Regions from separate parts of the Ralstonia psammae genome, predicted to be linked through region 2. Evidence: predicted binding sites of a transcription regulator. Region 2 holds the regulator's gene; each other region holds the start of a gene.
What was found. Region 2 encodes FliA, which starts transcription of late flagellar genes. Its sites were predicted from a motif close to CTAAAGTTTNNNNNNNNNNNGCCGNTA; they were not measured.
Positions count from the first base shown of each region.

Region 1: a site for FliA is predicted at 3,107-3,133, ahead of fliD (flagellar filament capping protein FliD). Genes of this name have one in related genera too.
Region 3: a site for FliA is predicted at 5,027-5,053, ahead of flgM (flagellar biosynthesis anti-sigma factor FlgM). Genes of this name have one in related genera too.

Region 1 is NZ_CATZBU010000004.1:250,443-260,266, forward strand. It holds gene R2N16_RS10705 (sensor domain-containing protein) at 1-1,108, shown strand, start outside; gene R2N16_RS10710 (response regulator transcription factor) at 1,114-1,749, opposite strand; gene R2N16_RS10715 (flagellin N-terminal helical domain-containing protein) at 2,159-2,980, shown strand; gene fliD (flagellar filament capping protein FliD) at 3,178-5,226, shown strand; gene fliS (flagellar export chaperone FliS) at 5,287-5,724, shown strand; gene R2N16_RS10730 (flagellar protein FliT) at 5,783-6,139, shown strand; gene R2N16_RS10735 (glycosyltransferase family 2 protein) at 6,133-7,215, opposite strand; gene R2N16_RS10740 (MarR family winged helix-turn-helix transcriptional regulator) at 7,212-7,655, opposite strand; gene R2N16_RS10745 (organic hydroperoxide resistance protein) at 7,732-8,154, opposite strand; gene fliE (flagellar hook-basal body complex protein FliE) at 8,311-8,640, opposite strand; gene R2N16_RS10755 (glycosyltransferase family 2 protein) at 8,658-9,824, opposite strand, start outside.
Region 2 is NZ_CATZBU010000003.1:394,823-404,646, reverse strand. It holds gene cheY (chemotaxis response regulator CheY) at 1-273, shown strand, start outside; gene cheZ (protein phosphatase CheZ) at 273-941, shown strand; gene flhB (flagellar biosynthesis protein FlhB) at 1,217-2,380, shown strand; gene flhA (flagellar biosynthesis protein FlhA) at 2,568-4,685, shown strand; gene flhF (flagellar biosynthesis GTPase FlhF) at 4,682-6,595, shown strand; gene R2N16_RS08560 (MinD/ParA family ATP-binding protein) at 6,610-7,389, shown strand; gene R2N16_RS08555 (RNA polymerase sigma factor FliA) at 7,398-8,159, shown strand; gene R2N16_RS08550 (hypothetical protein) at 8,266-8,586, opposite strand; gene R2N16_RS08545 (nucleobase:cation symporter-2 family protein) at 8,701-9,824, shown strand, end outside.
Region 3 is NZ_CATZBU010000004.1:226,146-235,969, forward strand. It holds gene R2N16_RS10565 (H-NS histone family protein) at 314-604, shown strand; gene R2N16_RS10570 (GntR family transcriptional regulator) at 715-1,443, shown strand; gene R2N16_RS10575 (porin) at 1,705-2,766, shown strand; gene R2N16_RS10580 (LuxR C-terminal-related transcriptional regulator) at 2,891-3,616, opposite strand; gene R2N16_RS10585 (flagella synthesis protein FlgN) at 4,075-4,536, opposite strand; gene flgM (flagellar biosynthesis anti-sigma factor FlgM) at 4,670-4,990, opposite strand; gene flgA (flagellar basal body P-ring formation chaperone FlgA) at 5,113-5,970, opposite strand; gene flgB (flagellar basal body rod protein FlgB) at 6,394-6,849, shown strand; gene flgC (flagellar basal body rod protein FlgC) at 7,047-7,454, shown strand; gene R2N16_RS10610 (flagellar hook assembly protein FlgD) at 7,483-8,139, shown strand; gene flgE (flagellar hook protein FlgE) at 8,177-9,385, shown strand; gene flgF (flagellar basal-body rod protein FlgF) at 9,431-9,824, shown strand, end outside.

The DNA.
Region 1 (9,824 bases), on a different contig from region 2:
TGCGCGCGAAGCCGACACCGTGGCACGCCTGGGCGGCGATGAATTTGTCGTCATGCTCGAAGCGCTCGATGGCCTGGGCACGCGGCGCGTGGCCGAGCGCATTCTCTCGGCCATCAGCGCGCCGTTCTATATCGAAGGGCAGGAACTGTACCTGGGGGTGTCGATCGGCATTGCCGTGGCGCCGCACGACGGCGACGACCCGAACACGCTGCTGCGCAAGGCCGACGCCGCCATGTACCTGGCAAAGGAGCGGGGCCGCAACAACTTCCAGACCTTCACGAGCGACCTGGATGACCGCGTCTCGCGCCGCTTCCGCATTGAAGCGGGCCTGCGCCGCGCGAGCGACCGCAACGAGTTCTACGCCGACTACCAGCCACGCGTGGACGTCAGGAGCGGCCGCATCGTCAGCGTGGAAGCACTCATCCGCTGGAACTCGGCCGATTTCGGCCACATGATGCCTGGCCAGTTCATTCAGGACGCCGAAGAAACCGGCCTGATCGTCGAGATCGACCGCTGGATTCTGCGCGCCGCCTGCGACCAGCTTGCACGCTGGCGCCGCATCGGGTTGCCGGACTTGCGCATGTCGATCAACCTCTCGGGCCAGGCATTCAGCTCGGGGCAGTTGAGCGGGATGGTGCGTGGCGCGCTATCGACCAGTGGCTTGCCCGGCAACGCGGTAGAACTGGAGATGACCGAAGGCATTCTGATTCGCGACGACCCGTCCTTGCATGCGCTGCTGACCGAGCTGCGCGCGATGGGCGTGTCACTGGCGTTGGACGACTTCGGTACCGGATATTCGTCGCTGTCGTATCTGCACCGGTTCCCGATCGATACGTTGAAGATCGACCGCTCGTTCGTGCAAGACCTGCCGCATGTGGCGGAGCGCGCGGCCATCACGCGGGCCATCATCATGATGGCGCAGGCCATGGGCATGAAGACCGTGGCCGAAGGCGTGGAGACCACCGGCCAGCTTGAATTCCTGCGCGAAGTCGGCTGCGACGAGTTCCAGGGCTATCTGCTTACGCGGCCGCTGGAGCCGGCAGCGGTGCAGGACCTCGTGCGCGAGAACGCGCGCCGTTACGGCGAGCGCATTCCGCGGTTCTTATAGCGTGCTCAGAGTTGTAGGCCGTTGCTGACCACGTACATGGTCAGCTCTGCGTTGTTGCGCAGTTTCATCTTCGACAGCACGCGCCCCCGATACACACTGACCGTCTTGACGCTGATCTGCAGCGCCTCGGCAATCTCGCCCAGCGTGCGGCCCGAGCCCAGCATGCGCAGCGTCTGGAATTCGCGGTCGGAGAGGATGTCGTGGCGGGGCTTGTCCCAGTCGACATTCAGGTTGTCTGCCAGGACTTCCACGAGGTCCGAAGGCAGGTATTTCTTGCCCTTGGAGATGGCGTTGACGGCGGCCAGCAACTGCGGCTGGCTGGCGTCCATCGGCAGATAGCCGGCGGCGCCCGCCTTGAGCGCCCGCACGGCGAGCAGCGCTTCAGGGTGGCGGCCCAGTGCCAGCACGGCCAGGCGCGCATGCTGCTGGCGCACGGCCTTGATGATCTGGAATTCGTCTCCGGTGGCCGATTCCACCGAGAACAGCATGACGTCCCACTCGCGCTGGGCGAGCAAGTCGTTGTTGGCATCGCGCAGGTCCGGCACAGCCTCGATCTGCCGGGCCAGGCGCGAATCCTTGAGGATCTGGCGCAGGCCGACACGGGCAATATCGTGCGGTTCGACGATCAGTACATTGAGCATGGTGGGTGTTGCGGGTCAAACGCGGGCTCGTTTCGAGCTCGTCTTTCCGCCGGCAGGCTTTAGGCCGTACTGGCGGGCTTGCAACTCCCCATCTGTGCAATGTGCGGCGCTCTATATATAGAGAGATGCTGGCGCCTATGAACTGGTCGAACGAGTATAGCTGAGGGCCCGAAGGCCAAGAAGCAGGCACGCCGCCTCTTTTGGAGGGGTGTCGGATGTCAGGCGGCCGCAAGCCCAAACCGCCGCCGACGCACAAATTTGTCAAGGCGACCCTAAACTTTCCTCAGAGGCCACCGATAACCTGAGTACAACGCAGACCTGATCCCCTTCAAGTTGCAGGTCACGTTGCCCGGCCTAGCCGGAATTAGCAAACACGGGCAACAAACCATCGGGAAACTTAGGAGCCGTCATGTCCCTCAGCCTCAATACCAACATCTCGTCCCTGCAAACGCAGCAAGCTCTGTCGCAATCGCAGTCCGCTCTGCAAACGTCGCTGCAACGTCTGTCGACCGGCCTGCGTGTGAACAGCGCAAAGGACGATGCCGCTGCTTACGCTGTGGCTTCCAGCCTGACCACCACGCTGAACTCGCAAACCCAGGGTATCCAGAACGCCAACAACGCACAGTCGTACCTGCAAACGGCTGACTCGTACCTGGGCCAGGTTGAAAACAACCTGCAACGTATGCGCCAACTGGCTGTGGAAGCCAACAACGGCGGTCTGTCGACCACCGACCAGGCTAACCTGGACAAGGAATACCAACAGCTGGCCACCGCCAACAAGAACATCGAGACGAACGCCAACTACAACGGCGCCAAGCTGTTCGACGGTTCGGTGACCTCGACGACGTTCCAGTACGGCCAGAACGCATCGACCGATGTGGCGACCGTGACCAACGCCAACCTGGCAAGCTTCGGCACGCTGAGCGGCACGAGCGTGACGTCGACCGCCAACGCAACGGCAGCCCAGGGCAAGATCGACACCGATCTGGCCAGCCTGAAGGCCGCCCGCGCTGACCTGGGTGCACAGCAAAGCGGTCTGAGCTCGACCATCAACACGCTGACCTCGTCGAACACCGCCCTGTCGGCTGCCAAGTCGGCCATGGTGGATACGGACTACGCGTCGGAAACGTCGAACATGACCCGCCAGAACATCCTGCAGCAAGCGGGTACGGCGATGCTGGCGCAAGCCAACTCGGCACCGAACAGCATCCTGAGCCTGCTGAAGGGCTAATCGGTAAATTGGATGCCTCCCAGCCGCCTGGCGGTTGGGCCAAAGGCCGGCGCTCCTCGGGGCGCCGGCCTTTTTTCTTTTGTCGGATACCCCACTTTTTCGTGGGTGGCGTTTGCATAACCTGCCCTAAAGAAGCTGCGGCCCGTGCCGTTGTGTAGAGAGACTTCCGCCGGCGCAGACGCTTATCAGACCCGATCATGGCGACCACCACTACCACCTCTTCGACCAGCAACTACGTTCCGCCGATCTCGATTCCCGGCATCGGGACGAGCATTGACGTCAACTCGCTGGTGACCAGCCTCATGAAGGTGGAAAGCCAGCCGCTGACGCAGTTGCAGACGCAGCAAAGCTCGTACCAGACGCAGTTGTCGGCCGTGGGCACGCTCAAGAGTGCGCTGTCGACGTTCCAGACCGCGCTGTCGAACCTGACCAGCGCGTCGAACTACAGCGCGATGAAGGCCAGCGGCTACGACACCTCGATGCTGAGTGCGTCGGTGACGGGCTCGGCGCCGGCAGGTTCCTACGCGGTCAATGTCACGCAGCTTGCGCAATCGCAGGTGCTGGCGGCGCAGGGGCAGGCGTCCACCACGACCGCCATCGGCAGCGGCGCGTCGACCACGATTTCGTTCTCGTTCGGCTCGGTGTCGGGTGGCTCGCTTTCCGGCGGCAAGTACACCGGCTCGACGTTCACGCAGAACGGCAACCTGGCCGGTGGCTCGATCACGATCGATTCGTCCAACAACACGCTCGCGGGTATCCGTGATGCGATTAACTCGGCCAACCTGGGTGTCTCGGCCAGCATCGTGAACGACGGCAGCGGCAGCCCGTACCGTCTGGTGCTGACGTCCACCGCGGGCGGCTCCAGCTCGGAGATGAAGATTTCGGTGTCGGGCGACTCGACGCTGCAATCGCTGCTCTCGCAAGACCCGGCCGGCACGCAGAACATGACCGAGGTGACCACGGGCCAGAACGCCCTGGCCACCATCAACGGCATTGCCGTGCAAAGCCCGACCAACACGTTGTCGAACGTGGTGGACGGCACGTCGTTCACGCTGTCCAAGACCGGCAGCACCAACGTGACGGTGGCCAACGACCCGACCGCCACCACCACCGCCGTCACCAACTTCGTGAACGGCTACAACGCGCTGCGCTCGCAACTGAACACGCTCACCAACATCGACACCAGCAACAGCGCCAACAACGGCCCGCTGGCGGGCGATGTGAGTACCAAGACGCTCATCAACCAGATTACCGACGTGCTCGGCCAAGCGGTCGGCAACGGCAATTACCAATCGCTGGGCAGCGTGGGCGTGACGATGAACTCCGACGGCACGCTGTCGGTGGACAACACCAAGCTGTCAGCTGCCATTGCAAAGTCGCCCAGCCAGGTTGCCGGTTTGTTTGCCGGTACCGGCACGGCCACCGATTCGCTCGTCAGCGTGCCGACGTTCTCGGATTCCACGCAGGCTGGGAGCTACGCCGTCAACGTGACGCAGTTGGCCACGCAGGGCACGCTCACGGGTTCGGCCGCCGCCAACACGACCATCACGGCGGGTGTGAACGACACGCTCGCGTTCAACATCAGCGGTATGTCCGTCAACGTGACGTTGGCGGCCGGCAGCTACACCGCGACGACCCTGGCTGCGCAGATTCAAAGCCAGATCAACGCATCGACCACGCTGCAGAACGCCAAGGTCAACGCATCGGTGTCGGCCAATGCCAGCGGCGTGCTGAGCGTTACCGATAGCCAGTTCGGCTCGGTGTCGGCGGTGTCGGTGTCGGGCAGTGGTGCTTCGTCGCTCTTCGGCGCGAGCCCGACGGCCGCCAACGGTGTGGATGTGCAGGGCACGATCAACGGCGTTGCTGCCACCGGCTCGGGGCAGAGCCTGTATGGGATCAGCGGCTCCGCCACCGACGGCTTGACCGTGCAGGTGGCCGGCGGCCCGCTGGGTGCCCGCGGCACGGTCACGGTGCAGCGCGGTTACGCTGCCCAGCTCAACACGGTGATGACCAACCTGCTGTCGTCCAGCGGCATGGTGCAGAACGAGACAGACTCGATCAACAGTTCGCTCACCTCGCTTGCCAGCCAGATCACCGCAATGCAGACGCGGCTGGAAAACAAGCAGGCGCTGTACTACACGCAGTTCAACGCGTTGTCGGCAGCGGTGGCGAGCATGACGAACACCAGCACTTACCTGACGACGCAGCTCGCGGCCATTGCGAAGCAGACCTCGAGCAGCAACTAAGCCAAGTTTACGTTTAGAGCAAGACCCATAACAAAACAGACTACAGCGAGGACCTTTTCCATGTACGCTGCACGCCGTGCCATCGGTGCCTATGCGCAAGTCGGCATCGAGACGTCCGTGGTAGACGCCAATCCGCACCGCCTGATCGCCATGCTGTTTGAAGGCGCGCGCGCCGCCATCAACCTGGCCAGCGCCGCCATCCAGCGCGGCGACGTGCTGGCGAAGGTGCGCGCGTTCGACAAGGCCATCTCGATCATCGGCCAGGGCCTGCAGGCCAGCCTCGATCACCAGCGCGGCGGCGACATCGCCGTGCAACTGAACAATCTGTACGACTACATGCTGCGCCGCCTGCTGGTGGCCAACGGCAACAACGATCTGACGATCCTCGCCGAGGTGGACGCTTTGCTCGTCCCCCTGCAGGATGCGTGGCTCGCCATTGGCCAGATCGGTCAGCCTGGCGCCGCCGTGGCGAACAGCCACCTGAGCGTTGTGAGTTGATTGCCCGTCGTTTCTAGTAAAGCGACTTTTGACTGAATTCGGCCCAACTGGAGCCAATATGCACCGGAACCTCCCGATCAAGGACAGCGAAAGTCTGTTCACCTGCTACGAAGCCATCGCACGCCTGACCGCCGAAATGGTCAACGCGGCCGAAGTGGGTAACTGGGAAGTCGTCAGTACGCTTGAACGCGAGAGCGCCGCTTATGTGGATGCGCTGCGCCGTTCCGAACCGCATCCGCAGCTCTCGCGTGCAGACGTGGAGCGCAAGCGCACGCTGCTCGTGCGCATTCTCGAAGATGACGCCCGCGTGCGCGCCATGGTGTATCCGCGCCTGGACCGCCTGCAAAAGCGCATCGACACGGCACGCCGTGCCACCACCGCAAGCAACGCCTACGGCAGCATGGCGCGTTATTGAGACGAGGCGTCTTGCAGTTGTTTTGACAGCGTCAGGTAGTGCTCGGACTTGCGTGCGAGCGCATGACTCTGCATCTGGTACACGATCGCCAGTTGCTGGGCAGCAAGAAAGCTGCCCCGGCCGATGACGCTGCCGTCCATCTCCGGCTGATCGCCGATCTCAAGGCAGCGGTTGAAGACCTGCTCTGCCAGCGGTAGCCACCGGGCGCCCGCCTCATCAGGGTGCTTGGCCGCCGCATCCAGCAAGACCAATCCCAGCGCAAAACACAGATCAGGAAAGTCCGGCCACGTCTGGATGCCGACATCGCCTTGCGCCAGCGCCTCTTCAACGCGATCGGCCTTGCCCAGGCTGTACACATATCGGAGCGCCAGGTTGCGGCGGTAGGGCGCATCCTGCGGCGCCAGGCTGAAGGCGCGGGCGTAGTAGTTCGCGGCCTTTGCGTAGTCCTCGTGATGCAGCTCGGTTTCTTTGCCGAGCTGATACAGCACATACGGGTCGTCCGGCCGATGCGCGAGTTCATCGAGCAGCAGTTGCGTGTTGCGCCCGCCTTTCTTTTGCATCTTGGCCGCGGTGTAGCCGTCGTGGCGGATCACGATCGGCACGCGTGCTGCGGGCAATGACGACACCGGCTGCTCGTGAATGCGCCCCGTGTAGTGCACGCCACGCGGCAGCACACGCGGGATCCACGCAATCAGCTGGCTGGCGGATTCGGTCTCGTCGGTATCGTTCTTGACGCACACCACACCGACTGCCGGGTCCGCACCACTGAGCGTGCGCAGGTGTTCGCCGCCGCTTTCCAGCCATTCGTCTGCGTCAAGGATGAGGTTCCAGTCGGCATTGGCCGCCTGCAGTGCGGTGTTGCGCGCGGCCGAGAAGTCGTTCGTCCAGGCCATCTGGCTGACAAGCGCGCCGCACGACTGGGCAATGGCCACGGTGTCGTCCGTGGAGCCCGTATCCAGCACCACCATGCGGTCGACAAACGGTTTGGCGCTGAGCAGGCAGCGTGCAATGCTGGCGGATTCATCGCGGGCAATGACAACCAGCGCCAGATCGGCGGAAGCGGACGGCGTGCTCATTCGCGGTCGTCCGCCGTAGCAAGTGCGTCGAGCAGCTTGCGCAGCACATTGCGCGTGGCGCCAATTTCATCGAGTTCCAGCGGAATCTTGCAGGCGAGTGCTTCTGGCACCTTGGCGGCGCGCTCGCGCAGTGCGCGGCCGGCATCGGTCAACTCGATGACGACGCGGCGCTGGTCATCGGGGTCGCGTGTGCGGGTGACGAGGCCCTGTTCTTCCAGGCGCTTGAGCAGTGGCGTAAGCGTGCCCGTATCGAGGTACAGCGTGCGCCCGAGGTCGCCCACGGCGCACGGCGCCTGCTGCCAGCACGCCAGCATCACGAGGTATTGCGGATAGGTCAGGCCCAGTTCATCCAGCAGCGGCCGGTAGAGGCGCGTCAGCAGATGGCCGGCGGCATACAAAGGAAAGCAGAGCTGCTGATCGAGCGCCAGCACGTCGTTCACGGAAAACTCCCGGGGGGACGGTCTGGCGCCCGAGCGGCGAGTGCCGCATCGGCCCAACAAGGGCTAAGCGAGAGGCTCAGCGCGTGACCGTGTTTAATTGGACGTCAATATTGCCACGGACGGCATGCGAATAGGGGCATACGCCATGCGCGGCAGCCACAAGCGCTTGTGCCGTCGCCTCGTCCACGCCGCCCAGGGTGGCGGTCAGGGACACCGTCAACGCAAACCCGCCATCTTCGCGCGGGCCAATGCCCACGGTCGCCGTAACCGACGTCGACGCCAGCTTGATCTGCTTGCCACGTGCAACATGCAGCACAGCGTTTTCAAAGCAGGCGGCATAACCGGCGGCAAACAGTTGCTCGGGGTTGGTGGCGGCACCCCCTGCGCCGCCCAGTTCGCGCGGTAGCGAGAGGGGCATATCCAGCGTGCCGTCCGCGCTGCGAACATGGCCGGCACGGCCGCCTTCAGCGGTGACTTGGGTCTGGTAGAGCGTCTTCATGGTCGGGTCCTCTTATGTGGGAAACCCGGTCGGCGACATGTCGGCCGGGAGATCGATCTAAAAATCAATGACGCAATTATATTGCGCACAATATAAATAGCAAGGGCGACCGGAAACCCTTCTCCGCAACGTGGAAAAGGGCAGAAGAGGGTGATCTCAGATCGACATGCTCATGATGCTCTGGTAGGCCGAGACCAGCTTGTTGCGCACCTGCACGGCAGTCTGCATGTCGAGGTTGGCCTTCTGCAGCGAGAGCATCACGTCGTGCAGGTCGACGTCGTTGTTGCCCATCTCAAAGCTGCGCGAGATGGTTTCGGCCTTGTGCTGCGAAGCGTCGACACGGTCCAGTGATGACTTGAGTACGGAGCCGAAGTCGACACTCGGTTTGCCGGCATCGCCGCTGGCGGTGCTGCCGCCGACGGCGCTTGACGGTGCCAGCACGCTGTTCATCAGCGAGACCACGGAATTGGCGTTGGAGAGATCCATGTGGAGCGGTCAGTGAATCAGGGAAATTTGGCGAGCGTTTCCAGTTCCGACACGAAGCGGACTTCGCGGCCGGCCGGCACCGGGATGTCCATCGGAATCGGCGTCACGACGATGGTGTGATGCGGAATGGCGGCATCGTCGTCGAGCACCAAGAACTCGGTGTCGGCAAAGCCGTGCGCGTGGTGGAAGACCTGCAGCGGTGCGCGGCGCAGGGTGGCGTACTTGGGCGGCTCGGGCTTGAACGGGTCGAGCTTGGTCACGTATTCGAACGCGGCGTTGACGCGGTACAGGTCATACGGCGCGGGCAGATCGGACACATCACCCAGCGCGCGGACGCGGTTGGCAATGTAGTAGTTGTCGATCCAGTTGCCGCCTTCATGCGTGCGCAGGCGCAGCGCGACCTTCATGCGCGCCAGCACGAACTGGTTGATCGCGTTCAGCCACTCCGGGCGCTCGGCGGCCGGCAGCGTGTGCGAGAACTTGCCGAACAGGTATTCCAGGCCGCCGCGATAGCGGTCCCACGCGTATTTCACTTCTTCGTTGCCGGCCTGGGCGCGGGTCTCATCGGCAAAGTAGCGCGAGACCGAGCGATAAAACGGCGTCTTGCTGAAGTACACCGCGCTGGAGCCGAGCATTTCAGCGGCGTGCACGAAAGCGTAGAACGCAGGCTCGGGCGCGCTGAAGTAGATGCGGTCCATCACCTCGCGGCGTGCCAGATAGATTTCCGGAAAGAGGTGGTGCGACAAGACCAGCGCCAGCAGCTTGGCGTAGTCGTGCTGCTCGATCAGGTAGTTGTCGTCCTGGCGGTAGAACGCGGTGACGTCCTGCCGCGTCGGCAAGTCGTGAATGAACCACGGCGCAAAGATGACATCCACACCCGGGTTGCGCTCGAAGATGTCGATGTTGTTGTTGATCTCGGCCAGGATCGGCAGGTCGTCATCGGCGTGGTAGAGCACGTACTTGCCCTGCGCACTGCGGTAGAGCTGGTTCAGGTTTTCCGCCGAGCCCAGGTTGGACGGGCGGCGGAAATACCGGATGTTCAGCTTGTCCTGATAGCGCGCCACGACGTCTTCGGTGGCGTCGGTCGAGCAGTTGTCGCCAATCAGCAGTTCGTAGCTGAACTTCAGTTCGCCAATCTGCGAGACCAGTTCTGCGAGCAGGTTGTCGAGATAGCGGGCGCGGTT
Region 2 (9,824 bases):
GCGAAGGTCAAGGAAGGCCGGTTCGATTTCGTGATCTCGGACTGGAACATGCCCAACATGGATGGCCTGCAGATGCTGCAGAGCATCCGTGCCGACGCCAACACCGCCATCAGCAAGTTGCCGGTGCTGATGGTGACGGCCGAGGCCAAGAAGGAAAACATCATCGCCGCAGCCCAGGCAGGTGCCAACGGCTACGTGGTCAAGCCCTTTACGGCCGCCACGCTGGACGAAAAGCTGGGCAAGATTTTCGAGAAGCTCGAAAAGGGGGCGTGATGAGCGAGATGCACGATGGCGCCCAGGCGCCGGCCGCAGAAGGCGTGGATCACGGTGATATGCCAGAAATGCTCCAGCGCATCGGCCACCTCACGCGCATGCTGCGCGAAAGCATGCGTGAGCTGGGCCTGGACAAGGGCGTGGAGAAGGCCGCATCGGCCATTCCCGACGCGCGCGACCGCCTGAACTACATCGCCAACATGACCGAGCAGGCGGCCACCCGCGTGCTCAACGCCATCGACGCGGCGCGGCCCGTGCAAGACGCACTGGAGTCCGATGCCGAGGCGCTGGTCAACCGCTGGCAGTCGTGGATGGACCGCCAACTAGGCGACGACGAGATCCGCGAGCTGGTCGGCCAGACCAACGGCTTCCTGCGCAGCGTTCCCGAAAAGACGCGCGACACGAACCAGCAGCTCATGGAAATCCTGATGGCTCAGGACTTCCAGGACTTGACCGGTCAGGTGATCAAGAAGGTGCTGGATGTGGTCCAGCTCATCGAAAGCCAGCTCGTCGGCATCCTGCTCGACAACGCGCCGGAACACCTGCGCGTGGAAGCGGCGCAAGTGGCGACGACGCTGCTCAACGGCCCGCAGATCAATCCGGACCACCCGGACGTGGTTGCGAACCAGGAGCAGGTGGACGACCTGCTGGAAAGCCTCGGGTTCTGAACCCGGCGCTGGACACGACAAAACGGGCGTTGCGACGATGTGCGCAACGCCCGTTTTGTTTTTGATGCGCCGTCGTTCGTCTAGCAAAAGCGCCCCGAACCGCTGTGCGCGGACACGCAGGCGTCTCGCGCCGGGGGCAGGGCCATTTCGTCGAAAAACCCGCTCCGGGGCGGCTTTTTCCACGCTTCGCCCGAGCGAGGGTGCCGGAATAATGCGAGGGTCGGCCATGGGGCCGATGCTGTTCATTCGACCCCGTTCACCCCGCGCATCCCGGCATGTCCGAAGAAAGCGATCTCGAAAAAACTGAAGCCGCCTCTCCGAGGCGCCTCGAGCAGGCGCGCGAGGAAGGCGACGTTCCCAGATCACGGGAACTGGCTTCGTTCGCCCTCACGGCGGTGTCTGCGGGTGGTTTGTGGGTGGTGGGCGACTCGATCGTGCGGGCCGCATCGTCTTTCCTGGCGCGCTGCCTGGAGTTCCACCGCTACAACTACACCAGCGGACAGGACCAGTGGAACTACGTGACCGGCCAGTTCATGCCGCTGGCCATGGCGCTGGGCGGGCTGATGCTGATGCTGGTGATTGCCGCGCTGTCGCCGCTGGCGCTCACGCGCGGGGCCATCTCGTTCAAGCCGCTGGCACCCGACATCTCGCGCCTGTTCAAGCTGCAGGGCCTGACGCGCATGTTCTCGCTCGAGGGGCTGATCGAGCTGCCCCGCCTGCTGATCAAGCTGTTCCTGATTGCCGGTGTGGGCTGGTTGCTCGTCCGGTACTACCGTGGTGACCTGATCGAACTGCCGCAGCAGGACCTGGGCGTTGCCATGCGCGACACGCTGCACGTGGCCGGCGTGGCCTTCCTCTGCATGGCGGCGGTGATGATGTTGGTGGCGGCCGTGGATGTGCCGCTGTCCTTGTGGCAATACGCGCGCAAGCACCGCATGACCAAGGAAGAAGTGCGCAAAGAGCATCGCGAGTCCGAAGGCGATCCGCACGTCAAGGGCCGCATCCGCAACTTGCAACGTCAAGCCGCCCAGCGCCGCATGATGGCCGACGTACCCAAGGCCGACGTGATCGTCACCAACCCGACGCACTACGCTGTGGCACTGCGCTATTCCGAAACGGAAGGCGGCGCGCCGCGCGTGCTGGCCAAGGGTGCCGACATGGTGGCGGCCAAGATTCGCGAGCTGGCAACGGAGCACAAGATCCCGATGCTGGAAGCGCCCCCGCTGGCCCGTGCGCTGTATCGCCATACCGAGATCGGCCACCAGATTCCGGAGGCGCTCTATGCCGCCGTGGCCGAGGTGCTTGCCTATGTCTACCAGCTGCGCCGCCTGCATCAGGTGGGCGGCCGTGCTCCGGTGCGCCCGACCGACCTGCCGGTGCCTGCCGATATGGACCCGGGGCCTCAACCCGGCCCGGACGACGCGCCGGAAGACGTCTGATCCCAAAGGGCGGGCTCCACAGCCGGTCATCCCGCTCAGGCGGCGCCACCGCCCGCTTCCGCACCCCCCGGTGGGAGGGTATTTCAAAGAAAAGCCGCCTTTTGGGCGGCTTTCTCACGTCTTCGATTTGGCGGCGCCCCCGGCAAGATGGCATCCATCGAAAAGCCCCCCGCTGCACGCCCCGCCAATGAACGCCGCACTGCTCCGAGTCACCGACATCCTGCGCAAGGGCGACTACCGCTCCGCCGCGGGCCCGGTGCTCATCATCCTGATCCTGGCGATGATGGTGCTGCCATTGCCGCCGTTCGTCCTCGATCTGCTGTTCACCTTCAACATCGCGCTGTCGATCATCGTGCTGCTGATCAGCATGCACACGCTCAAGCCGCTGGATTTCTCGTCGTTCCCGAGCATCCTGCTGATCACCACGCTGATGCGGCTGTCGCTCAACGTCGCCTCCACCCGCGTGGTGCTGATGGAAGGCCACACCGGCCCCGACGCAGCCGGCAAGGTGATCGAGGCGTTCGGCCACTTCCTGGTGGGGGGCAACTACACCGTCGGCATCGTGCTGTTCGTCATCCTGGTGATCATCAACTTCATGGTGATCAGCAAGGGCGCGGGCCGCATTGCCGAGGTCAGCGCGCGCTTCACGCTCGACGCAATGCCCGGCAAGCAGATGGCCATCGACGCCGACCTGAACGCCGGCCTCATTCGCGAAGACGAGGCCCGCAAGCGCCGCACGGCCATCGCGCAGGAAGCCGAATTCTTCGGCTCCATGGACGGTGCCAGCAAGTTCGTGCGTGGGGATTCGGTGGCGGGTATCGCCATTCTGCTGATCAACATCGTCGGCGGCCTGGCCGTGGGGGTGCTCCAGCACGGCATGGACGTGGGCCACGCGGCTACCAACTACACGCTGTTGACCATCGGTGACGGCCTGGTCGCGCAGATTCCGGCGCTGGTGATCTCCACCGCGGCGGGCATCATGGTCAGCCGCGTCTCCACCGACAAGGACGTCGGCCAGCAACTGTCGAGCGAGCTGTTTGCCATGCCGATGGTGCTGATGACCACCGCCGGCGTGCTGGGTGTGCTGGGTCTGGTGCCGGGCATGCCGCACATCCCGTTCATCCTCTTTGGCGGCGGTCTGGCCTATCTGGGCTGGTATCTCAAGAAGAAGCGCGAAGTGCCCGAGGTCGAGCCCGTGCTGCAAGCCATTGCCCCGGTGGATACGCCCGAGGCGAGCTGGGACGACGTGTCGTGGGTCGACGTGCTGGGCCTGGAAATCGGTTACCGCCTGATCCCGCTGGTGGACAAGAGCCAGGACGGCGAGCTGCTGCGCCGGATCAAGGGCATCCGCAAAAAGTTCACGCAGGACATGGGTTTCCTGGCGCCGGTTGTGCATATCCGCGACAACCTGGAGCTGGGCCCGTCGTCGTACCGCATCACGCTCAAGGGCGTGGAAATCGGCCACGGCGAGGTGCAGCAGGGCAAGTTCCTCGCCATCAACCCGGGTGGCCAGGATGGCCTGGGCGGCCACGGCGGCCTGGGTGGTCGACTGGGTACGCAACTGCCCGGCACCCCCACTGTGGACCCGACCTTTGGCCTGCCGGCCATGTGGATCACCGCCGATGTGCGCGATCGCGCGCAGGCCGAGGGCTACACCGTGGTCGATTGCAGCACGGTCATCGCCACCCACGTCAATCAGTTGATTTACACCCATAGCACCGAGCTTCTCGGCCGTTTGGAAGTCCAGCAATTGCTCGATCATTTGGGCAAGGAAGCACCGAAGCTGGTCGAAGACGTCGTACCCAAGCTGTTGCCCGTCGCGACCGTGCAGAAGGTGCTGCAGAACCTGCTGGACGAAGGCCTGCATATCCGCGACATCCGAACCATCGTCGAGACGCTGGCGGAACACGGAGGCAGGACGCAAGACCCCGCCGAACTCACCGCCGCCGTGCGTGTGGCGCTGGGCCGGGCGATAGCCCAGCAGCTCTTCCCGAACAAGACCGAAATGCAGGTCGTCACGCTTGACCCGAATCTGGAGAACATCTTGCTGCAAAGCGTCGTTGGCTCTAATGCCGGCCCGATCGAACCGCAACTGGCTGACTCGCTCATGCAAGCGGCAGCGGACTCGTCGCGCCAGCACGAACAGATGGGCCAGACGGGCGTCCTGCTGGTGCCGCCCGCACTGCGCCCGATGCTTGCCCGCCTGTTCAAGCGTGCCGCACCGAGCCTGCGCGTGCTGTCGCACGCAGAAATTCCAGATCACCGAACGATTAAGGTTGTCGCCATGCTTGGAGGCCGCGCATGAAAATGCATCGATTTACCGGACTGACGTCGCGTGACGTCTTGCGCAAGGTCCGCGACCAACTGGGCGATGGCGCGCTGATCCTGTCAAACCGCGCCATTCCGGGGGGCATTGAGATCATCGCGGCGTCCGACTCGCACGTGGATGCGTTGGTCGACACGCAGTCGTCGGCGCCCAAGACGGCACAGCGCCGTCCGATGGCACCGGCTCCGATTCCCGAGCCCGCACCGATTGCCGCCGCAACCGCAGCCGTCGTTGCCGCTCAGGCACCTGCTGAAGAGGCTGCCCAGGTGGAGGCCCCTGCACCCAACGCACTGGCCCGTCTGCGTAACCGCTTCATTGCTTCGCGCCGTGCCCCTGCACAGGAAGACGCACCGGCCGCACCCGTGGCAGTTGCCGCAGCCAAGCCGGCCGGCCGCACGCTGCAAACGCGCGTGGATGACGACGTGGCGTTTGGCGAAGAAGATGCGCTGGCGGCGTCCACCCGCATGCTGGCTGGCTTGTCGCTCGACCGTGCCAGCGCGGACGTTGCCCAGTCTGCGGCGCAGGCCCTGGCCAGCACCGCTCAGTTCATCGCCCGCCGCACCACGGTGGAAGACGAGCAGCCGGAGATGGAATCGACCGCCCGCTTTGCCGCCCGCCGCGAACAGGCGCGTGAACAGGCACGCGAGCAGGATGATCGCCCGGTCACGCTGCGCAGCTTTGCCGAGCGCGTGGAAGCCCAGGCCCGCACCCTCCGTGCAGAACAGCAGAAGGCCGAAGCGCCCATGAAGGCGCGCACCGAGGGGCATACCGAGGCACAAGCCGACGTCGGCAAGTCGTCCGACATTTTCGTCCGCGTGGAGGACACGATGGCCAAGCCCGAAGCCCCGCGTGAAGACGTGAGCCTGCAGCGTTCGGCCATCCAGGCCGACGTGAAGGAAAGCATCCGTGCCGAGACCGACGTGATGACCCGCCGCATGGTCGGCGAGATCGAAACGCTCAAGAGCACGCTGAACGACGCCATGTCGAGCCTCGCCTCGCTGGGCGTGAAGCTGGGCGACCCGGTGCGTACGCGCCTGTTCCAGACCATGCTCAACGCAGGGTTCTCGGCACAGCTCACGCGCTACGTGCTGGAGAACATGCCGCAGCACGACTCGTATGAAGGCGCGCTGGACTTCGTGCAGCGCGCGATTGAAAAGAACCTGACCACCGTGTCGGATGAAAACAGCCTGCTCGACCAGGGCGGCGTGTTTGCACTGATGGGCCCGACCGGCGTGGGCAAGACCACGACCACCGCCAAGCTGGCTGCGCGCTTCGTGCTGCGCCATGGCGCATCGCGCGTGGCACTGCTCTCGACCGACAGCTACCGGATCGGCGGCCATGAACAACTTCGCATCTACGGCAAGATCCTGGGCGTTTCGGTGCATGCCGTGAAAGACGCGCAAGACCTGAGCCTGGCGCTGAACGATCTGCGCGAGAAGCACGTGGTGCTGATCGACACCATCGGCATGAGCCAGCGTGACCGCGCTGTGTCCGAGCAGATGGCGATGCTGCATGCCGTGGGGCCGTCGATCAAGCGCCTGCTGCTGCTCAATGCAGCCAGCAACGGCAAGACGCTCGATGAAGTCGTGGGCGCCTACCGCGACGCCAACCTGGCCGGCTGCATCCTGACCAAGATCGACGAGGCTGCCTCCGTGGGCCATGCGATGGACGTGATGATCCGCCGCCGCCTGCCGCTGCACTACGTGTCGTACGGCCAGCGTGTGCCGGAAGACATTGCGGTGCCGAACAAGAAGCTGCTGATCCACCGCTCGTTCCGGGCCGGTGCGGAGCAGTCGTCGTTCACGCTGGATTCGGATGAATCGTTGCTTGTGGCGCAGGGCGCTACGCGTAACCGCGAACCTGGCCTGGCCGCTTTCGATTTCGCCTGAGAAGGGGGGCGACCATGACAACGCCATTCGCCAAGGATCAAGCCGCAGGGCTGCGGCGCATGCTCGGTCATGCCGCTGCACGCCGCGTGCTGGTGATCGGCGCGGAAGAGCAGGTCGATGACTTTGTCGACAACCTGCGCATCGCGCTGTCCGCCATGGGCCGCGACACCGCCGTGGTGAGCGCCCAGACCGTACTGGCCATGGCGGGCGTGCTCGAACAACACGACGAGACGGCGGATGTGACGCTTGTTGCCGCGCATTTCGGCACCCGGGCGCTGGGTACCGTGGCCGAAGCCTGCGACGACGTGCTGCTGACCTTCTCCGATGGTCCGGAAGGCATCAAGAGCGCGTACACGCTGCTCAAGAAAACCGCCGTGCTGCAAGGCAGCGCCGGCATCCGCACCGTGGTGTGCGGCGCGCATTCGGTGGATTCCGCCGTGCGCGTGTTCGGCAACCTGGCCAACACCGTGGGCCAATACCTGAACACCCGTATCGATTTCGCCGGCTACCTTCCTGAGGACCGGCACGTAGAACTCGCGCTCTCGCTTGGCAAGCCCGTGGCGAGCGCGTTTCCCGCATCGCCTTCGGCCATGGCCTTCCGCCAGCTTGCCGAAGAAATGTTGAGCTGGGCCAGCGCCGAGGCCCAAGCCGGTGATGGCAGTGCGCCGTCGCGGGTGGTCATGTCGGCGCGGGCTCCGGCACAGCCGGCAGATGAATCGGCGCAAGCAACGTCAATGTCGGCATCGACTGCGACGGCCTGCGCCACCGCAGGCGCGGCCGAATTGGTTTATTGAGGCGCAGCATGAACGAAGCGTCAAAGGCAGGCATGGATATGTACACCGCAACCGGTCGCAAGACCAAGTCCGACGAAATGGCCACGTACGCACCACTGGTACGCCGCATTGCCAACCAGATGATGGTCAAGCTGCCGGCCAGCGTTGAGCTGGACGACCTGATCCAGGCCGGCATGATGGGCTTGCTCGATGCGCTGTCGCGCTATGAGGAAACGCAGGGTGTGCAGTTCGAGTTCTACGCGGCCCAGCGTATTCGCGGCGCGATCCTGGACGAGCTGCGCGGCTCGGATTGGCTGCCGCGCGGCTTGCGCCGCAACGCGCGCACGATCGAACAGGCGATCCAGAAACTGCAGCAGCAGAAGGGCCGCGCGCCCACCGAAACCGAGATCGCCGCGGCGCTGGGCATGTCGCTGGCCGAATACCAGAAGCAACTGGTCGACCTGCAAGGCAGCCAGCTGCTGTATTACGAAGATTTCGACCGCGAAGACGCGGACGCCTTCATCGAGAACCGCGCGCCCGAGAACGACGCCACGCCGCTGGACCAACTGCTGGACCACGACCTGCGCGAATCGGTTGTCGCGGCCATCGAGGCACTGCCCGAGCGCGAAAAGCTCATGATGAGCCTCTACTACGAGCAGGATTTGAACCTGCGCGAAATCGGCGCCGTGATGGGCGTGTCGGAATCGCGCGTGTGCCAGATCCACAGCCAGGCGATTGCCCGCATTCGCTCGCGCCTGCGTGATCGCGCATGGTTGCCGACGCCGACCTGATCTGATGTCGACTGAGCGCCACTGGCATAACCCTTCACGCGTCGCCAGGGCTGCGTTGCCGGGGTTTTGACGGCAGCGCTCAGTTTCCGTTTTTACCTGCCATTTTTTACTGCGCGGCCAGCGCGTCATTTCGCGGCCGCGCTTTTTCTTTGGGGGCCTCAGTAACGAGGCGCGAGGTGGCGGCATCCCACACACGGGTCTCGCCATGCTTGAAGCGGGCGAACCGTTCGGCGGGCACCTCGGCCACCTGCAGCGCATGGGCCAGATCGGTGATGGGCTGGTCCAGCGTTTGTCCGCCAGCGCAAACGCGGGTGGGGTGCGCTTGATCACGGCGTGGCGATGTTCGAAGCGCACTCCCGTTTTGGAACGCAAAATATGTACACAAAAAACGATTGAAATTGTTGACATAAAAATGAAGGCCCTCCAAGATTCCGGCAAATACGCGGCATCACGCCGCATGAATGCTGGCGGACGGAACCCACCCCATCCGCCAAAAGTACGCTCCCTGCAATGACATGGGGGCGGCCCCAGGAGACAGACAATGCGCCCATCCCCCGGCCAACCCTCGCATTCTTCGTCGACAATCGGTGACGCCGTTGCCGATCCCGTCAACGAGTTTCTGCCACTGCCCCGCCTGTTCGCGCTTGGCCTGCAGCACCTGCTGGTGATGTACGCCGGTGCGATTGCAGTGCCGCTGATTGTCGGCAATGCGCTCGGCCTGTCGAAGGGCGATCTGTCGTATCTGGTCAATTGCGACCTGTTTGCGGCCGGTATCGGCACGCTCATCCAATCGCTCGGTTTCCTGATCTTCGGGATCCGCCTGCCGGTGATGATGGGGGTCACGTTTGCTGCGGTTGCACCGATGATCGCCATCGGCGTGGAGCCCGGTATGGGGCTGCCCGGCATCTTCGGGGCATCGATCGTTTCGGGCGTGTTCGGCATTGCCGTTGCCCCGCTGATGGGTCGGCTGCTCGGCTTGTTCCCGCGCGTGGTGACGGGCACGGTCATCATGCTGATCGGTTTTTCGCTGCTGAGCGTGGGGATCAACTGGGCTGCGGGTGGTCAGCAGATGATTCCGGAGGTGGTGGATGGCGTGCGCCACATGGTGCCGAATCCCGCCTTTGGCGATCCGTTCGGCCTGGCCATTGCCGCGCTTGTGCTGGTGACGATCCTGCTGCTGACCAAGTTCGGTAACGCACTGCTGTGCAATATCGCTGTGCTGCTGGGCATCGTGACAGGCACGCTCGTGGCGGCGGCGTTCGGCAAGGTGTCGCTGGCCGACGCGAGCGCCGCGCCGCTGATGACGCTGGTCACGCCGTTCTACTTCGGTATGCCGAAGTTCGAGTTGTCGGCCATTCTCTCGATGTGCATCGTGATCGTGATCACGCTGGTGGAATCAACCGGCATGTTCCTCGCGCTGTCGCACGTGGTGGGCAAGCCGATCTCGCGCAACGAACTGACCAACGGCCTGCGTGCCGACGGTCTGGCGACGGTCGTGGCCGGTGTGTTCAACACGTTCCCGCATACGTCGTTCTCCCAGAACATCGGGCTTGTGTCGATCACGGGCGTGCGTTCGCGCTACGTGGCGGCTGCCGGCGGGGTGCTGCTGATCGTGCTGGGGCTGTTTCCGAAACTGTCTTACGTGGTGGCATCGGTGCCGCAATA
Region 3 (9,824 bases), on a different contig from region 2:
GATGCTGCAGATTGCTGCTTGCGGCAAAAGCCAGAATTGCGGGACCCGGCAACGCTTGCTATGGTGGTGGCACTGAAATGCAGCGCGATACCGGTTTGTGGCCTTGCATGATCGCGTACGCTAATCCGATGCGTCAATCTGACTTTCCGATTGAAACCTGAGCATCCGGTGTGCCACGAGTTGATTCCTGGCTTAGTGGCGCAGTTTGAGGGGTTGCCATCAAAAACGTTGGAATTTGATTTCAGTTATGAATACAATTGATCTAATATCTGGTCAACACCAGATTTCACACGAAACTTTATTGGGAGCGCATATGGCGACATACAAGGAATTGGTTGCACAAAGGGCCAAACTGGAAGAGCAGATCGAAACGGCGCGCGCCAAAGAACTGGAAGCAGTTATCCAGCAAGTGCGTCAGACGGTTGCCGAATATGGCCTGACGGCTGAAGACCTGGGGCTGGCCCAACGTCGCGGCCGCCGTGCTGGTGCCAAGGCGCCGGTGCCGGCCAAGTATCGTGACCCGAAGACGGGCGCAACGTGGTCCGGCCGCGGCCGTGCCCCGGCCTGGATCGGCAAGAACCGCGACAAGTTCCTGATCGCCTGATTTGTCTGGCACTGCCTGACGCGCGCGCAAGCGTGCAACGCAAATGGCCCACCCGCCCGGTGGGCCATTTGCGTTGCTGCGCGTGATGATCGTTCCTGTATAACAACGGCATGACACCCCGCCTGCCCAAATATCTTGAACTGGCCGATCGCATTCGGCTCGACATCCTGCACGGAACCTTGCCGGCCGGCAGCATCGCGCCCAGCGAGAACGAAGTCGCTCAGCGCTACGGCGTATCCCGTCTGACGGCGCGCCGAACACTGAATGAGCTGGCGGCGCGCGGGCTGCTCAAGCGTTCGCGTGGGCAGCGCAGCGTGGTGCTCGACCGCGTGGGGCCGCATCGGCCGGTGCTGTACGCGCCGGGCCAGTCCGACGCTGCGCTGGAATACGTGCCGGGCGCCGTCTACACGGTCAGTGCATATCGACTGGAGCCGGCCGACGAGACCGTGGCCGCCGCGCTCGACCTGGCGGTGGGCGCGCAGGTGGCGTTTGTCGAGCGCCGCGCCCAAGTAGAGGGGCAGCCCATCATGTTGCTCCGGACCTGGCTGACGTCCCGGCTGGCGGCGATGCTTGAGGCACGCGACTTTGAAGATCGCCTGTTCGTGCAGGTCTTCCAGCGCGCCAACCTGACCATCGCGCGCTCGCGCGAGGCGCCGCTGGCCTGTGTGGCCGATGCCCACCAGTCCGCGCAGCTCGGCGTGGAAGCGGGCGTGCCACTGGTGCGCGTGCGCCGCATCGGTTACAGCGTGGCCGACGTGCCGATCTCCCTCACGTATTGCGACTTTTCCCCCGAGCGCTACACGCGCGAAGTGGATATCCGCGTGCTCCAAAACGACTGAAAGCGCACTGCGCCAGACCGGTGCAGAAACGGCGCCACACACCCAGCAATGGGGACTTGTCCGCCTAGGGTATTCAAGCTAGTCTGCGCCCCTTCCCAGGAAAACGTATTCATTTGTGAAGCGATTGCTTTGCCGACAACGTATTGGCACGGCTGTTGCATTCACGGCGCCATCTCAGCAGCGGCGGGTTGAGCCACCTGCTGCCTTAAAGCTGATTCAGTCGATTCAACACACCGGAACCACAAGAGGGAGAAATCAACGATGCAATTCAAGCGAGGTTTTTCGCTGGCCGTGCTGGCTGCCGCTGCGGGTCTGACCGCAGGCGCGGCGCAGGCCCAATCGTCTGTGACGCTGTACGGCCAGGTAGACGCCTGGGCGGGCGCCACCAAGAACCTGGGCCAGGACCGCGCCTGGGGTGTCAACTCGGGCGGCATGTCGACTTCGTACTGGGGCCTCAAGGGCAGCGAAGATCTGGGCAACGGCCTGAAGGCGATCTTCACGCTGGAAGCGTTCTTCCGCCCCGATACGGGCAAGTCCGGCCGCTTTGATGGCGACCACTTCTTCGCACGTAATTCGTTTGTCGGCCTGCAGTCGAACACCTGGGGCTCGATCAAGCTCGGCCGCAACACGCCGCCGTACTTCGTTTCGACGATCCTGTTTAACCCGTTTATCGATTCGTACACTTTTTCGCCGATGGTGTTCCACACCTACCTCGGCAACGGCCGTTCGGGTGCTGCGGGCATTTCGGGCCTGGTGGGCGATTCGGGCTGGGACAACTCGATCATGTATTCCACGCCGGACATGGGCGGCCTGACGGCCAACCTGATCTACGGCGCCGGCGAGCAAGCTGGTCACAACGGTCAGAACAAGTGGGGCGGCAGCCTGCTGTACTTCCGCGGCAATTTTGCGGCCACGGCGGCGTTTCAGCAGGTGCGCTACGACGGCGCGCCGGGCGACCTGAACAGCCTGGTGGCTGGCTTCTCGCGCCAGACGGCGGGGCAGCTGGGCGCCACGTATGACTTTGGCGTGGTCAAGCTGTACGGCCAATACCAGTACATCAAGAACACCATCAGCACCGGCGACGCGAAGAGCAACGGCGGCCAGCTGGGCGTGTCGATTCCGGTGGGCCCGGGCGCCGTGCTGGCATCGTATGCCTACACGAAGACCTCAGGTGCGGCTGACGTGAAGCGCAACACCTGGGCGGTGGGCTACGACTACTCGCTGTCCAAGCGCACCGATGTGTATGCTGCGTACTTCCGCGACAAGGTGTCGGACCTGTCGACGGCCGACACCTTCGGTGTAGGCATCCGCGCAAAGTTCTAAGCCTTTCGCGTTCAGCTTTTCCTTGTCACCGCCCGCGTCTCGACAGCGTGGGCGGGCATTTGCCACGGCGTCCGGATTCCGGGCGCCGTTTTTTGTTGTGCTGAGGAGCCCAAAGGGCGGAGCGTCAGCCGGTGCGCGCCAGGCGCAATGGCGGCGAGAGCGGCGAGACCGGCGATGAGGACTCGGCTCCAATTTTCGGATGATTCAGCAGCATGGCGCCGCGCTGTGTGGCAACGAAGACGGCCTCGGTACGGCTGCGCACTTCCAGCCGGCGATACAGCGCGTTGATATGCGCCTTGGTTGTCGCCTCGGAAATGCTGAGCATGCGGCTGATGGTTTTGACCGGGTGCCCGCGCGAGAGCAACACGAGAATCTCATATTGGCGCTGCGTCAGGCCAAGCAACGCGCAATCGTCATTACCATGGGCCGAACCTGCTGCAATGGCTTCGGGTCGTGTCAGCACGATCGACGCCGGCACATAACGGCCGCCGGCAAGCACCAATTCCAATGCCGCTGCAATCAATTTGCCGGAATAGCTTTTCAGCAGATACGCCGAGACATTCAATTGCATCAGCGTACGCACATGCGCAGCGGAATCGGTTTCGCCCAGTACGGCGACATGTCGGGGGTGCGGCTGTTGCAACAGCCGGGAGAGGGCCGGCAGATCGTCGATGCCCGGTAAGGGCAGGCCGATCAGGGCCAGTTCGGCGTCCGCATGCGCCGCAAGATTTTCAAAGAGGGCTTCGTCCGGCTCGACGCTGACCACTTCAGTGATGGCCGGCAAGGATTGCAACACATGGGTCGCGCCGGCACGCACCAAAGGGTGTGCCTCCACTACGATTGATTTCACTGCGCCGCCTGTCTGGTTATGGTTTGTTTGCCCATTCCCGGAATCAGCTTGTTGCCGCGTCTATTTGGACCAGCCGGTCCAAAAATCAATGCAGCCGTGCCTGTGGAAATGCTTCTGGCGTGCGGTCTCGGTATATTTCCCCGTTCAACCGGCAGTCACCGCAGTGCGGTGCCGCCGGGCCGAAACCTTGGCACGCCATTCAGGCGCAAATTCCTTCCGGTTTTTCTTGTTTATGTCGCCAGGCGCGGAGGATTAACCCCGCCAAAATCGCAGAATAAATCCCCAGCATGCTTGTTGCACCCATCAATGGGATGTAAACCTTTTTGTTTACCCCGATCGGTGGTGTGCTGGACCCCCCTATAGATAGCAGGATCAGGCAGCAGCAGCTAGCCCCACTTTACGCCCATTGACGTGAGCGTAAAGCGGGGCTTTTGTACCCAAAAACGTGTTGTGGTGGCTTATTGCGCGACGACCGAGAAGCGCGGCATCGACAGCGGTTGTTTGCCATCGCGGCCATAGGGTGTGCCGCCGCCGTTGTTGGCGGCATGCAGGACGGACAGCGCGTTCTGCGTGGCACGCAGGCGCAGGTCGATCAGGGTGCCGTTGTCGATGTTGCGCTGGCGCAGCAGGCGGGCCAGGGCCAAGTTCTCGTCGAACAGTCGGCTGGCGGTTTCATCGGTGCGCAGGTATTTGACCAGCCCGTACGGATCGGCGCCGCCGTGCTGGGCCCACCACAGGCGGCGGTCGCGGTCGGCCTCGCCCAGCGCGGCAAGCTGTTTCTGCTTGGTCTGGGTAATGCGCTCGAGTTCGACCATGTCGCCATCGCGCAACGCCTGCGCTTCGGCATCCAGGGTGAGGGTGGCTGCGCGCAGGAGTTCCTGCTCGTCGGCAAGGGTGCGGATCAGCAGTGTGTTGTCCATGGTGACTACCTCAGGCTGGGAAGCTTGGGCAGCCGCCGGCCGGCACGCCGCCCCGCCGCGATCAGTCGAGAGTCGAAAACCCTCGGACCGGCGGCGTCAGAAAATACAGGGGACGGACGACGGGAAACCCCCGTCAGACCTTCTTGGAGCGCGTGGAGAGCAGCGATTGCGCGTCGGAAAGCGCCGCATCGGCGATCTTGCCGGCGTCCATCTTGAGCGTGCCGTTCTGAATGGCGCTGCGGATCTGCTCGACGCGTGCGGCGTCGAAGTCGCCGCTGCCCACTTGGCGCGAGACTTGTTGGACCGACAGCGACGGCGAATCGCCGCTGTGGCGCGTGGTGCCCGAAACCGTCGTAGCGGCCGAGGACGAGCCGGTCGCGCGCGTCGACCCGGACGCTGCGTCCTTGGTCGGCGCAACGGCCGGCGTGTTGTTCACGATATGGTTGATTTTCACGGGTGTCTCCGAAGAGCGCGTTCATCCTAACACCCATATCGGCCAACCCCGGCCCAAACTTTAGCGGCAGGTATCGATAACGCATCACAGTGTGAAAGTGATCTATCGATATCAATTCGGTCTTAAAACTGGATCGCCACGACGCCGGCGGACTGTGCAATGCCGGAGACGACATTGCCGTTGGCGGTGCGTACCTGCGCCACCTGGCCCACGGCCGCCTGGTTCAAGGCCCGGCCGTCGCTGCTGACCTGGAAGCCACCGCCCTCGGCAATGAGCTTGACGGTCTGACCGGCCTGCACGGCAATGGGCAAGCGCAGGCTTTCTGCGCGCAGCGGCTGGTTGGCGGCCACGCTGGTGAGCAGTACACGCCCCACCACATCGGCCGGCTGTTGCACAACGGAGGCCGGCAGCATCGAAAGATCGCCCGTGCGGGCTTCCAGATCACCCATATCGAGCGTCTTGCCCGGCGGCAGCTGGTGTGAGGCGACGTAATACGTCCCCGTGATCTGGATCGTGGCCGGCACCCAGGCCGCCCAGGCGTGCGGCGAGCGGCAGCGCACGCCCACTTGTATGCGGCCGCGCAGGCGGTTGGCCGCCGGCAGCATCAGGTCGATCTGGTCGCAGGGCTGGTTGGCCACGCGTGCATCCACCGGGCCAACTTCCACCGACGCACGTGGCGCTCCCCCCTCATTCGTGCCGCCCAGGATGTCCAGTTGCGATTGCAACTGTTGCTGAATCTGCATCTGGAGGGCGTTCGGCCCCTGGATGGTGGTGGGCTGCACGGGCTGTGGCACGGCTTGGGCCGGCGGGTAGCCGACGCGCGTCATGCCCTGTGCATGCGCCAGGAGCGGGTGCACAACGCTGGCCAGCAGGCCCAGCGCCAGGATCAGCAACAGCTTGCGCTGGCGCGCCGCCAGCGGCGCGGCCGTGGCGGCAGGTCTGATCGGGTGGTGCGCGCTGCGTGCAAACCGCGTGGACATGGAAAGCCCCTTCATCAAAAGTCCGGTGAAGTGTAGCCACGCCTGCGCGAGCGCCAAATGCGGAAATGTCGGCCAATCCCCCCCTTATTCGGACGAATGGTCTTGCACACCGGCCCCTAGACTTTGCAACGTGGTGAAGTCCCTGGCGTTGTGCGGTTCCTGGCCGCACAGCCTGCCCCGGTAGACGGTTTCCCGGCTGGCTTTCGGATTCGCAGACAGGTCTTTTCCACTGAGGTTGCATGACGGCAACTCAGCATGACAAGCGGTTCAGCGGTTTTTGGAGACGGCATCGGCGGTTTTGAAGGGGCCGCTGATGCCGAGTTCTCCGGCCCAAGGGAACACGCAACACGCAAACGCAGTACAGAACGCAACCCCGGCGGGTGGCCGCCGTAAACAGGGCGCCACGCGCAAGGAATGACAGACATGGTCGACAAACTGGATCAGTTATTCGGTTTTCAGGAGCAGGCGCTGCACTTGCGCTCGCAGCGGCACCAGATCCTGGCCTCGAACATCGCCAACGCCGATACGCCCAATTACAAGGCGCGCGACTTCGATTTTCAGTCGGCGCTGCAGAAGGCGGTCGGCCAGCAAAGCGGTAACAGCCTGCCGATGACGGCAACGGCTGCTGGCCACCTGACAGTGGATGGCGCACCGGCCGGCGATGTGTCGCTGATGCAGGCCTCGCTGTCGCAGCAGACCAAGGCGCTGCAGGGCGAAGTGCAGTACCGCACGTCGCAGCAGCCGTCCATCGACGGCAACACGGTGGACATGGACGGCGAGCGCATGCGCTTTGCCGATAACACCGTGCGCTACGAGGCCGATCTGAGCATCGTGACGCAGAAGATCAAGTCGATGCTGGCGGCCATTCAGAACAGCTAGCGCGACGTAGCCAGAGCAGCAAGAGCAGCAGACAGGCATTAAGACGACCGCGCAGCAATCACGCGCGGCGAAAGAGGGGCGGGAACTGTGTGGCGCTCCGGGCCGGGAAATATCGGTCCGGAGCAAGCCGCCATACGGAACACCGGATCGGTCCGGCAGCAGTGCCGGCAACAGTGTTTGAAGACATCGGAATCAACATGTCGCTATTCAAGGTGATGGATGTAGCTGGCAGCGCGCTCACCGCGCAGTCCAAGCGCATGAACGTGGTCGCCTCCAACCTGGCCAACGCCGAAAGCGTGACCGGCCCGGACGGCAAGGCGTACCGCGCCAAGCAGGTGGTGTTCACGCCCGCGCAGGAGTCTGACGACTACGCCACCGGCGTGTCGGTCGACCGCGTGGTGGAAGACACCGTCACCCCCATGAAGCGCATGCACCAGCCGGGCAACCCGCTGGCCGATGCCGACGGCTACGTGACCATGCCGAACGTCGATGTGGTGGACGAAATGGTCAACATGATTTCTGCGTCGCGCTCGTACCAGGCCAACGTGGAAGTCGCCAACACCACCAAGACGATGGCCTCCAAGGCTCTGACCCTGGGCCAGTAAGCGGCTCCATTCATAGCGAGACACGAACATGACCGTCAGCTCAACCAGCAGCACCACCGGCACCTCGAGCACGACCTCCGGAAACCAGCTTGCCATCACCAGCGGCTCCGATCTGCAGAACACGTTCATGAAGCTGCTGGTTGCGCAGTTGCAGAACCAGGATCCGCTCAACCCGATGGACAACTCGCAGATGACCTCGCAGCTTGCGCAGATCAACACTGTGAACGGTATCCAGCAACTGAACACCACCATGTCGAGCATGGCGACGCAGAGCGCGGCCACGCAGGCTTCGTCGCTGATCGGCCGCACCGTGCAGGTGCCGTCGTCCAACCTGACACTGGCTTCCGGCACGGCCAACTTCGGCATCTCGGTACCCAACGGTGCCGACGACGTGGTCGTGACCATCAAGGATGCCAACGGCAACACCGTGCGTTCGGTCGATCTGGGCCAGATGGCTGCCGGCAGCGGCAACTACACCTGGAACGGCAAGAACGACAGCGGCACCACGGTGGCAGACGGCACGTACTCCATCTCGGTTTCCGCCACGCTCGGCGGCAAGACCACCACGGCCAACGCCACCGGCGCCGACAAGGTCACGGGCGTGACCATCACCAACGGAACGACGCAGCTGCAACTGGCCTCGGGCAATACGGCCAAGCTGTCGGACGTCACCACTATTCAGTAACGGGTCGAACCCGCTTTCTTTTCTACGGGAGAACATTATGGGATTCCAGCAAGGCCTGAGCGGTCTCGACGCTGCCGCTGCCAACCTCGACGTGATCGGCAGCAACGTGGCAAACGCCAACACTGTCGGCTACAAGAAGTCGACCGCCGAATTTGGCGACGTGTACGCACGCTCGCTGGTGGGTGCGTCCGACAACCAGATCGGCCAGGGCGTGAGCGTGACCAAGGTCTCGCAGTCGTTCACGCAGGGTAATGTGACCAACACCGGCAACCCGCTGGACATCGCGATCAACGGCACGGGTTTCTACCGTATGGTCGATGCGTCCAGCGGCCAGGTGTCGTACACGCGTAATGGTCAGTTCCAGACCGACAAGAACGGTTTCATCATCTCGGCCACCGGCCAGAACCTGACCGGCTACGGCGTGGATTCCACCGGCAAGGTCAACACCGCCGTGCTGACCAACCTGAAGATTCCCGTCAACGACCTGGCGCCGCTGGCTACCACCAACACCGCATTCGGCGTGAACCTGGATGCCGCGGCCACGGTGCCGACCACCACGCCGTTCTCGGCCACCAACTCGGCCACGTTCAACCACTCGGTTTCGGAGCAGGTGTACGACGGCACGGGCACGGCCCACATGCTGACCAACTACTACGTGCGCACCGCCTCGGGCTGGGATGTGTACTCGCAAGTGGACGGCAACAACCCGACCGGCGGCAACCCGGTCACGTCGCTCACGTTCAACAGCAGCGGCCAGCTCACCTCGTCGCCGAGCAAGATTGCCACGGCCTTCGCCGGCATGAGCATCGCCAGCATGGATTTCACGGGCACCACGCAGTACGGCGGCGGCTACAACGACACCGCCCCGGGCGTGACGCAAGACGGTTACGCCACCGGCCGCCTGGCCAGCTACGCGGTCGGTACCGATGGCACCGTCACCGCGCGCTACTCCAACGGCCGCACGGCGACGCTGGGCCAGATCGCCATGGCCAACTTCAAGGCACCGGAAGGTCTGCAGAACATCGGCGGCAACCAGTGGGTGGAAACGTCCAACTCGGGCGCTCCGAACCTGGGCACGCCGGGCATGGGGTCGTTCGGCCTGCTGCAGTCGTCGGCGGTGGAGCAGTCCAACGTGGACCTGTCTGCCGAACTGGTCAACATGATCATTGCGCAGCGCTCGTATCAGGCCAACGCGCAGACCATCAAGACGCAGGACACCATCCTGCAGACCCTGGTGACGATGTAATTGCCGTTGCCTGAAGCTGACTGACCGCACACCAAGGACACTCGCATGGACCGCTCGATCTACGTGTCGATGACTGGCGTAAAGCACCTGTTTGACCAACAGGCTGCCAGTGCCAACAACCTCGCCAACGCCAGCACCACCGGCTTCAAGGCGCAGATCGACGCGTTCCATACGGTGGGTGTGCAAGGCGATGGCTCCCCCACGCGCAGCTACGTGATGGCCTCGGCCATCGGTACGGACCTCGCGCCCGGCCCGATCGAGACCACGGGCCGCAGCCTGGACGTGGCCATCGACGGACAGGGCTTCTTTGCCGTGCAGACGCCGGATGGCGGCGAGGCTTACACCCGCGCCGGTACGTTCCAGCTCGGTGCCGACGGCACGATCCAGACGCTCTCCGGCCAGCCCGTGCTGGGTGACGGCGGCCCGATCACGCTGCCGC